Regions from separate parts of the Nocardiopsis baichengensis YIM 90130 genome, predicted to be linked through region 2. Evidence: predicted binding sites of a transcription regulator. Region 2 holds the regulator's gene; the other holds the start of a gene.

What was found. Region 2 encodes HspR, which represses chaperone genes until heat shock. Its sites were predicted from a motif close to ANTTGAGTCNNNNNGACTCAANT; they were not measured.
Region 1: the regulator HspR is predicted to act here: its motif matches at 2,122-2,144, upstream of lon (endopeptidase La).

Annotation. Positions count from the first base shown of each region.
Region 1 covers NZ_ANAS01000007.1:104,299-108,404, forward strand. The annotation lists gene C892_RS0108165 (carbohydrate ABC transporter permease) at 1-365, opposite strand, end outside; gene C892_RS0108170 (ABC transporter substrate-binding protein) at 382-1,776, opposite strand; gene lon (endopeptidase La) at 2,156-4,106, shown strand, end outside.
Region 2 covers NZ_ANAS01000005.1:255,630-259,735, reverse strand. The annotation lists gene clpB (ATP-dependent chaperone ClpB) at 1-2,391, opposite strand, end outside; gene C892_RS0104790 (heat shock protein transcriptional repressor HspR) at 2,545-3,018, opposite strand; gene dnaJ (molecular chaperone DnaJ) at 3,024-4,106, opposite strand, start outside.

The DNA.
Region 1 (4,106 bases), on a different contig from region 2:
GCGTACACCAGTCCGGTGGCGGTGGCCAGCGCCGGGGCGATGAGCACCCAGAGCAGGGTGTTGCGCAGCACCACCAGGATCTCGGGGCGGGTGAACATCCACATGTAGTTGCGCAGCCCCACCCACGCCTGCCCGGGGCCGTCCATGAAGGACAGCACGGTGGTGCGCAGCACCGGGTAGACCAGCCCCACCAGCAGGAGCAGGGCCGCCGGGCCGAGGAAGCAGGCCGCCTGCCACCACTCCCGGCGGGTCTTGGGGCCGCGGTCCACCACGACCAGCAGGACCCCGAACACGGCCAGGAACCCCGCGACCCCGATGACCAGCCAGAGCAGCTTGGGCAGCTCGGAGAGTACGTCGAAACCCATCGCGCCGACCGCTCTCCTAATCGTCCCAGGACTTCTCGATGTAGGTGAGCGTCTCCTCGGTGCCCTTGCCGTTGATCCAGTCGGTCATGCCGCGCCAGAAGGTGCCCGCGCCGACCGCGGCGGGCATGTTGTCGCCGCCGTCCCAGCGGAAGACCACCTCGGGGTCGCGGAGCAGCTCGGCGGAGAGCCGGTCGATGGGGTTCTCCAGCAGCTCCAGGTCGGCGTCGCGGTGCGCGGAGAACCAGCGGCCCAGGGAGGCGCGGCTGTCGGCGAACTCCACCGTGGCCAGGTACTCCTGCACGGCCACCACCTCGGGGCGGTCGGCGAAGGCCGCGGCGAACTCGCCGCCCCCGACGATCGGGGTGCCGACCTGCTCGTCGATGGCGGGCAGGTTGAAGGCGTAGATGTCGCCGTCCTCGGAGATGTCGGTGTCCTCGGGCCAGTTGGCGGCGTAGAAGGAGCCCATCATGTACATGCCGCACTCGCCGTCGTTCACCGGCAGCCCGGCGTCCTGCTGGGAGGTGGTGGCGATGGACTTCACGCCGCCGTGGCCGCCGTTGACGTAGTCGGGGTTGCGCAGGATGCCGTCCACCCTCTCGAGGGCGTCGACGATGCGCTCGTCGTCGAAGGGGATCTCGTGCTCGACCCACTGGTCGTAGACCTCGGGCCCGTGCTCGCGCAGGACCGCGTTCTCCAGCCAGTCGGTGGCCGGCCAGCCGGTGGCCTCGCCGGACTCGATCCCGGCGCACCAGGGCTTCATCCCGTCCTCGGCCATGGCGTCGGACAGGTCGGTCATCCCGTCCCAGCTCTGCGGGGTCTCGTAGCCGTTCTCGGAGAACACCGCGGGCGAGTACCACACCAGCGACTTGACGTTGGAGGCCTGCGGGGTGCCGTACAGCTCGCCGTCGTGCTCGACGTAGGACAGCCAGTCCTCGCTCCAGCCCTCCTCCGCCAGGCCGGCGGCGCCCTCGGGCAGCGGCAGCGCGTCGCCGGAGTCCACGAACCGGGCGAGCAGGCCGGGCTGGGGGAAGATCGCGATGTCGGGGGCGTTGCCGCCGTCCACCCGGACCTGGATCTGCGCCTCGAAGTCGCCGCTGCCCTCGTAGGCGATCTCGATCCCGGTGCAGTCGCTGAACTCCTGCCAGGCCTGCCGGAGCCGCTCGCCCTCCTCCTCGCGGATGGGGCCGTACATCTCCACGGTTCCGCCGATGTCCTGCCACTGGGCGTAGGGCTCGCAGGCGGCCGATCCGGGGTCGGCGCCGCCGCCCTGCTCCCCGGCGAGGTAGCCGCAGCCGGAGGCCAGCAGGGCCAGGGGCAGCAGGGCGGCTCCGGCCGCCCGGGCGGATCTGCGCGCGGCCGCCGGGGCCGGGCGGCGCGCGGGCGGGGACGTCGTCGTCGGGGTCGGGGCCATGCAGCACCTCCATGGACGCCCGGAACTGGTATAGACCGGGACCCCTGATCCAAGTCGCCGTAGACCCCGATGTCCAGAGCGGGGCCGGTTCCTGTCCGCAACGGTTCAGTTACGGTGCAGGTCGGGCGGGGTGTGGGGGAGTGGTGCGGGTCACACTCATCGGATGATCCTTTTGTGGTCGGTCGACCGCATACCGAGCGTGGCGCGGGCGGGGGATGGCGCCGCCCCTCAGGGAAGAGCGCGGAGGCGCCGCCGGTTCACCGGGGTGTGCGCCGGTCTCCGCGCGGCCGCTCGGGTGATCGCTCACGGCGAACACGCACCCGGGAAGAAAACCGGACTCCTGTTTATTGAGTGATAGTGACTCAACAAGGAGGGTCCGATGACTGAAGCGCAGACCGGCGTCACCCTGCCGGTGCTCCCCCTCGACGACGACGTCGTGCTCCCCGGCATGGTCGTGCCGGTGGACATCTCCGATTCGGAGGTCCGCGCCGCCATCGACGCCGCGCGCGCCGGACACGACGACGGCGCCCAGGTCCCCGGTATCCGCTCCCAGAGCAAGCCGCGGGTGCTGATCGTTCCGCGCATCGACGGAACCCACACCGGGACCGGCACGGTGGCCGTCGTCGAGCAGGTGGGCCGCACGCCCCAGGGCGATCCCGCCGCCGTGCTCCGCGGAACCGGCCGCGCACGCGTCGGCAGCGGAACCACCGGCCCCGGCGCGGCGCTGTGGGTGTCGGCCGAGGTCCACACCGACGAGGCGCCTGAGGGCGGCTACCCCGGCAAGGTGACCGAGCTGGCCCGCGAGTACAAGGGCCTGGCCGCCTCCTACCTGCAGAAGCGGGGCGCCTGGCAGGCCATCGACACCATCCAGCAGACCGACGACCCGGCCCGGCTGGCCGACCGCGGCGGCTACTCCCCCTTCCTGACCACCGACCAGAAGCTGGCGCTGCTGGAGACCTACGACGTCGCCGAGCGGCTGCGCCGGCTGACCGAGTGGACCCGCGAGGCGCTGGCCGAGCTGGACGTGGCCGAGACCATCGACAAGGACGTCCAGGAGGGCGTCGACAAGCAGCAGCGCGAGTTCCTGCTGCGGCGCCAGATGGAGGCCATCCGCAAGGAGCTCAACGAGCTCGACGGGCGGCCCGGCAGCGAGGAGGACGACTACCGCGAGCGCGTCGAGGCCGCCGACCTGCCCGACCACGTCCGCAAGGCCGCGCTCGAGGAGGTCGACAAGCTGGAGCGCGCCGGGGACTCCTCGCCCGAGTCCGGGTGGATCCGCACCTGGCTGGACACCGTCCTCGACATGCCGTGGAACGAGCGCACCGACGACTCCTACGACATCGCCGGGGCGCGCGGCGTCCTGGACGACGACCACACCGGCCTCGACGACGTCAAGGAGCGCATCACCGAGTACCTGGCGGTGCGCAAGCGCCGCGAGGAGCGCGGGATGGGCGTGGTCGGCGGTCGGCGCAGCGGCGCCGTCCTGGCCCTGGTCGGCCCGCCCGGCGTCGGCAAGACCTCGCTGGGCGAGTCGGTGGCCCGCGCCATGGGCCGCACCTTCACCCGGGTGGCGCTGGGCGGCGTGCGCGACGAGGCCGAGATCCGCGGCCACCGGCGCACCTACGTGGGCGCCATGCCCGGCCGCATCGTGCGGGCGATCCGCGAGTCCGGCTCGATGAACCCCGTGGTGCTGCTCGACGAGATCGACAAGGTCGGCGCCGACTTCCGCGGCGACCCCACCTCCGCGCTGCTGGAGGTGCTCGACCCGGCGCAGAACCACACCTTCCGCGACCACTACCTGGAGGTCGACCTCGACCTGTCGGACGTGGTCTTCCTGGCCACCGCCAACACCCTGGAGACCATCCCCGGGCCGCTGCTGGACCGGATGGAACTGGTGGAGCTGGACGGCTACACCGAGCGGGAGAAGGTCTCCATCGCCCGGGACCACCTGCTGCCCCGGCAGCTGGACAAGGCCGGGCTCGACGGCGGCGAGGTCGCCTTCGAGGACGGGGCGCTGCGCCGGCTGGCGGCCGAGTACACCCGCGAGGCGGGGGTGCGCGGCCTGGAGCGGTCCATCGCCCGCGTGCTGCGCAAGATCGCCGCGCAGGACGCCCTGGAGGGGGAGCGGCTGCCGGTGGCCGTCGGTGCCGAGGACCTGACCGGCTACCTCGGGCGGCCCCGGCACACCCCGGAGTCGGCCGAGCGCACCTCGGTCCCGGGGGTGGCCACCGGGCTGGCCGTCACCGGCGCCGGCGGGGACGTTCTCTTCGTCGAGGCCTCCCTGGCCGACCCCGAGTCCGGGGCGGGCGGGGTCACCCTGACCGGGCAGC
Region 2 (4,106 bases):
GACCTCCAGCTCCAGCCTCCGGTCGGCCAGCCGCCGGGCGAGCCGCTCCACCTGCAGGTCCACGATCCGGGTCAGCTCCTCCGTGGACAGCGCGTCGAACATGATCACGTCGTCCAGCCGGTTCAGGAACTCGGGCTTGAAGGTGTTCTGCACGACCTGCATCACCTTCTCCTTCTTCGCCCCGTTCTCCAGCTGCGGGTCGACCAGGAACTGCGAGCCCAGGTTGGAGGTGAGGATCAGCAGCGTGTTGCGGAAGTCCACCAGCCGCCCCTGGCCGTCGGTCAGCCGCCCGTCGTCCAGGACCTGGAGCAGCGTGTCGAAGACCTCCAGGTGCGCCTTCTCCACCTCGTCCAGCAGCACCACCGTGTAGGGCCGCCGCCGCACCGCCTCGGTGAGCTGGCCGCCCTCCTCGTAGCCGACGTAACCGGGGGGCGCCCCCACCAGCCGGGAGACCGAGTGCTTCTCGGAGTACTCGCTCATGTCGATGCGCACGATCGCGCGCTCGTCGTCGAAGAGGAACTCCGCCAGCGCCTTGGCCAGCTCGGTCTTGCCCACGCCCGTCGGGCCGAGGAACAGGAAGGAGCCGGTGGGCCGGTCCGGGTCGGAGATGCCCGCACGCGCCCGGCGCACCGCGTCGGAGACCGCCGCCACGGCGTTCTTCTGGCCGATGAGCCGCTGCCCCAGCTCCTCCTCCATGCGCAGCAGCTTGGAGGTCTCGCCCTCCATCAGCCGCCCCACGGGGATGCCGGTCCACGAGGACACCACGTCGGCCACGTCGTCGGCGCCGACCTCCTCCTTGACCATGGTGTCGCCCTCGGGCTCGGCCTCCTCCTCGGCGGAGGTGGCCTCCTCCAGCTGCTTCTCCACCTGCGGGATCTCGCCGTACATCAGCCGCGAGGCCTCGGCGAAGGAGCCCTCGCGCTGTGCCCGCTCGGCCTGGGTGCGCAGGTCGTCCAGGTAGGTCTTGAGGTCGCCGACCCGGTTCAGCCCCGCCTTCTCCTGCTCCCAGCGGGCGTTGAGCCCGTTGAGCTCCTCCTGGCGGTCGGCCAGGTCGGCGCGGAGCCGCTCCAGCCGCTGCACCGAGGCCGGGTCCGACTCCTTGGCCAGCGCCATCTCCTCCATCTTGAGCCGGTCCACGGTGCGCTGCAGCTCGTCGATCTCCACCGGGCGGGAGTCGATCTCCATGCGCAGCCGCGAGGCCGCCTCGTCGATCAGGTCGATGGCCTTGTCCGGCAGGAACCGGGCGGTGATGTAGCGGTCCGACAGCGTCGCCGCCGCCACCAGGGCCGAGTCGGCGATCTGCACCTTGTGGTGGGCCTCGTAGCGGCCCTTGAGCCCGCGCAGGATCGCGATGGTGTCGGCCGCCGACGGCTCGCCCACCAGCACCTGCTGGAAGCGGCGCTCCAGCGCCGGGTCCTTCTCGATCCGCTCGCGGTACTCGTCCAGCGTGGTGGCGCCGACCATGCGCAGCTCACCGCGGGCGAGCATGGGCTTGAGCATGTTGCCGGCGTCCATCGCGCCCTCGGCGGCGCCCGCGCCCACCATGGTGTGCAGCTCGTCGATGAAGGTGATGATCTGGCCGTCGCTCTCCTTGATCTCGGTGAGCACGGCCTTGAGGCGCTCCTCGAACTCGCCGCGGTACTTGGCGCCGGCCACCATCGCCGACAGGTCCAGCGAGATCAGCCGCTTGTCGCGCAGCGACTCGGGCACGTCCCCGGCGACGATGCGCTGGGCCAGTCCCTCGACCACGGCGGTCTTGCCGACACCGGGCTCGCCGATGAGCACCGGGTTGTTCTTGGTGCGCCGGGACAGTACCTGCACCACCCGGCGGATCTCGGTGTCCCGGCCGATGACCGGGTCCAGCGCGCCGGAGCGGGCCTGGGCCGTCAGGTCCACGCCGTACTTCTCCAGCGACTGGTAGGTCTCCTCGGGGTTCTCGGTGGTGACCCGGCCCGGGCCGCGCACCCGGTCGAAGGCCTCCAGCAGCGCGTCGGGCGTGGCCCCGGCGTCGGCGAGCAGCCGGGCGGCCTCCCCGCCGTCGGCGGCCAGCCCCACCAGCAGGTGCTCGGTGGAGACGAACTCGTCCTCCATCTTCTGCGCCCGCTGCGCGGCGGTGTTGAGCGAGACGATGAGCCGGCGCGAGCTCTGCGGCGCGCTGACCGTGCTTCCGCTGGCCTTGGGCACGGACTTCAGCGCCTGGTCGGCGCGGCCGGCCAGCTGGTCGGGGTCGGCGCCGACCTCCTTGAGCAGCGGACGGATGATGCCCTCGCCCTGGTCGAGGAGGGCGGCGAGCAGGTGCACCGGCTCGACCTGCGGCGCGCCGTCGGCCGTGGCACGGCGCATGGCCGTGGAGAGCGCTTCCTGGCTCTTGGTGGTGAGTTTGTAGTTCATGGTGTCGCCGCCCCCTTCGTGCGAATCCCTATGAGGTTGTGCAAATCGGCCGTGCGCCGCCGCCCCGCCGCCCCCCCCGCCGGCGGCGCGCCCGAGCGCCGGGCGTCCGCGAGCCCCGCGTGTCCGGCCGCCCGGTTCCGGTCCCGGTCCCGGTCAGTCCCGGCGCGGGTCCTGCCGGGGGTTCTCCCGCCGCTCGTCCGGCCGCTCGGGGTGGGCCGCGGCCCCGAAGAGGGTCACCCGGGTCCGGCGGACCGGCATGAGCTCGCCGCCCGGTGCGGCCGGCCCCTGCGCCGACGCCCCCCGGCGGGCCACCGCCGAGCGCGCCGCCTCCAGCTCGTTGCGCAGGTGGAAGACGGCCTCGCGGAGCTCGTCCACCTCCCGCTGCAGCTCCAGGATGCGCTTGATCCCGGCGAGGTTGATGCCCTCCTCCTGGGACAGGCGCTGCACCTCGCGCAGCAGCTGGACGTCGCGGGCCGAGTACCGGCGCCCGCGACCGGTGGCCCGGCCCGGGGAGACCAGGCCGAGCCGGTCGTACTGGCGCAGCGTCTGCGGGTGCAGACCGGACAGCTCTGCGGCGACCGAGATGACGTAGACCGGGGCGTCGTCTCCGAGCCCACCGTGGTTCATCATGCTCACGCTCCCTTGGCCTGGGCCTCCAGACCGCTCCGCGGGTCGTGCTCGGAGGTCGCGGCGCGGTACTTCTCCAGCGCCTCGCGGGCCTCGGCGCTGATGTTCTGCGGAACCTGCACCTCGACGGTGACGAGCAGGTCGCCGATGGTGCCGTCGCGGCGGCGCGAGCCCTTGCCGCGCACCCGCAGAGTGCGCCCGCTGGGCGTGCCGGGCGGGATCTTCACCGTGACCGGCACCCCGCCCAGGGTCGGTACCCGCACGTCGGCGCCGAGCACCGCCTCGGGGAAGGTCACCGGGACGGTGATGGTCAGGTTCTCGCCGGTCTTGCCGAACAGGGGGTGCTTGTGCACACGTACCACCACGTAGAGGTCTCCGGCCGGGCCCCCGTGCTCCCCCGGCGCTCCCTTGCCCGCGATCCGGATCCGCTGGCCGTCGGTGACGCCGGCGGGGATGCGCGCCTGAATCGTCCTGCTGCTCTTGCCGCGGCCGCTGCCGCGGCAGGTGGGGCACGGGTCGTCGGTGACCAGGCCCCGGCCCTTGCACTCGCTGCAGGGCTCGGAGAGGGAGAAGCCCCCCAGGTTCGTGCTCTCGTGACCGGTGCCCGAGCACTTGGGGCAGACCCGCGGCGCGGTTCCGGCCTTGGCGCCGCTGCCCTTGCAGGTGGGGCAGGCGGTGTCGGTGCTCAGCGTGAACGACCGGGTCAGGCCCTCGGCCGCCTCGCTGAAGGTCAGCGTGGTCTCGGTCTCGATGTCGGCGCCGCGCCGCGGCGCGGTGGTCGAGCGCCCGCGGCCGCCGAACAGGCCGCCGAACAGGTCGCTGAGCCGGTCGCCTCCGCCGCCGCCGCCCGCACCGCCCGGACCGCCGCCGAACAGGTCGCCGAGGTCGAAGCCGCCCGGACCGGTGCCCCCGCCCGGCCGGTAGGAGCCGCCGAACATGGAGCGGGCGTCGTCGTACTCCTTGCGCCGCTTCTCGTCCGACAGGACGCTGTAGGCCTCGGAGATCTCCTTGAAGCGCTCCTCGGCCTCGTCGTCTCCCGTGTTGGCGTCGGGGTGGTTGGCGCGCGCGAGCTTGCGGTAGGCCTGCTT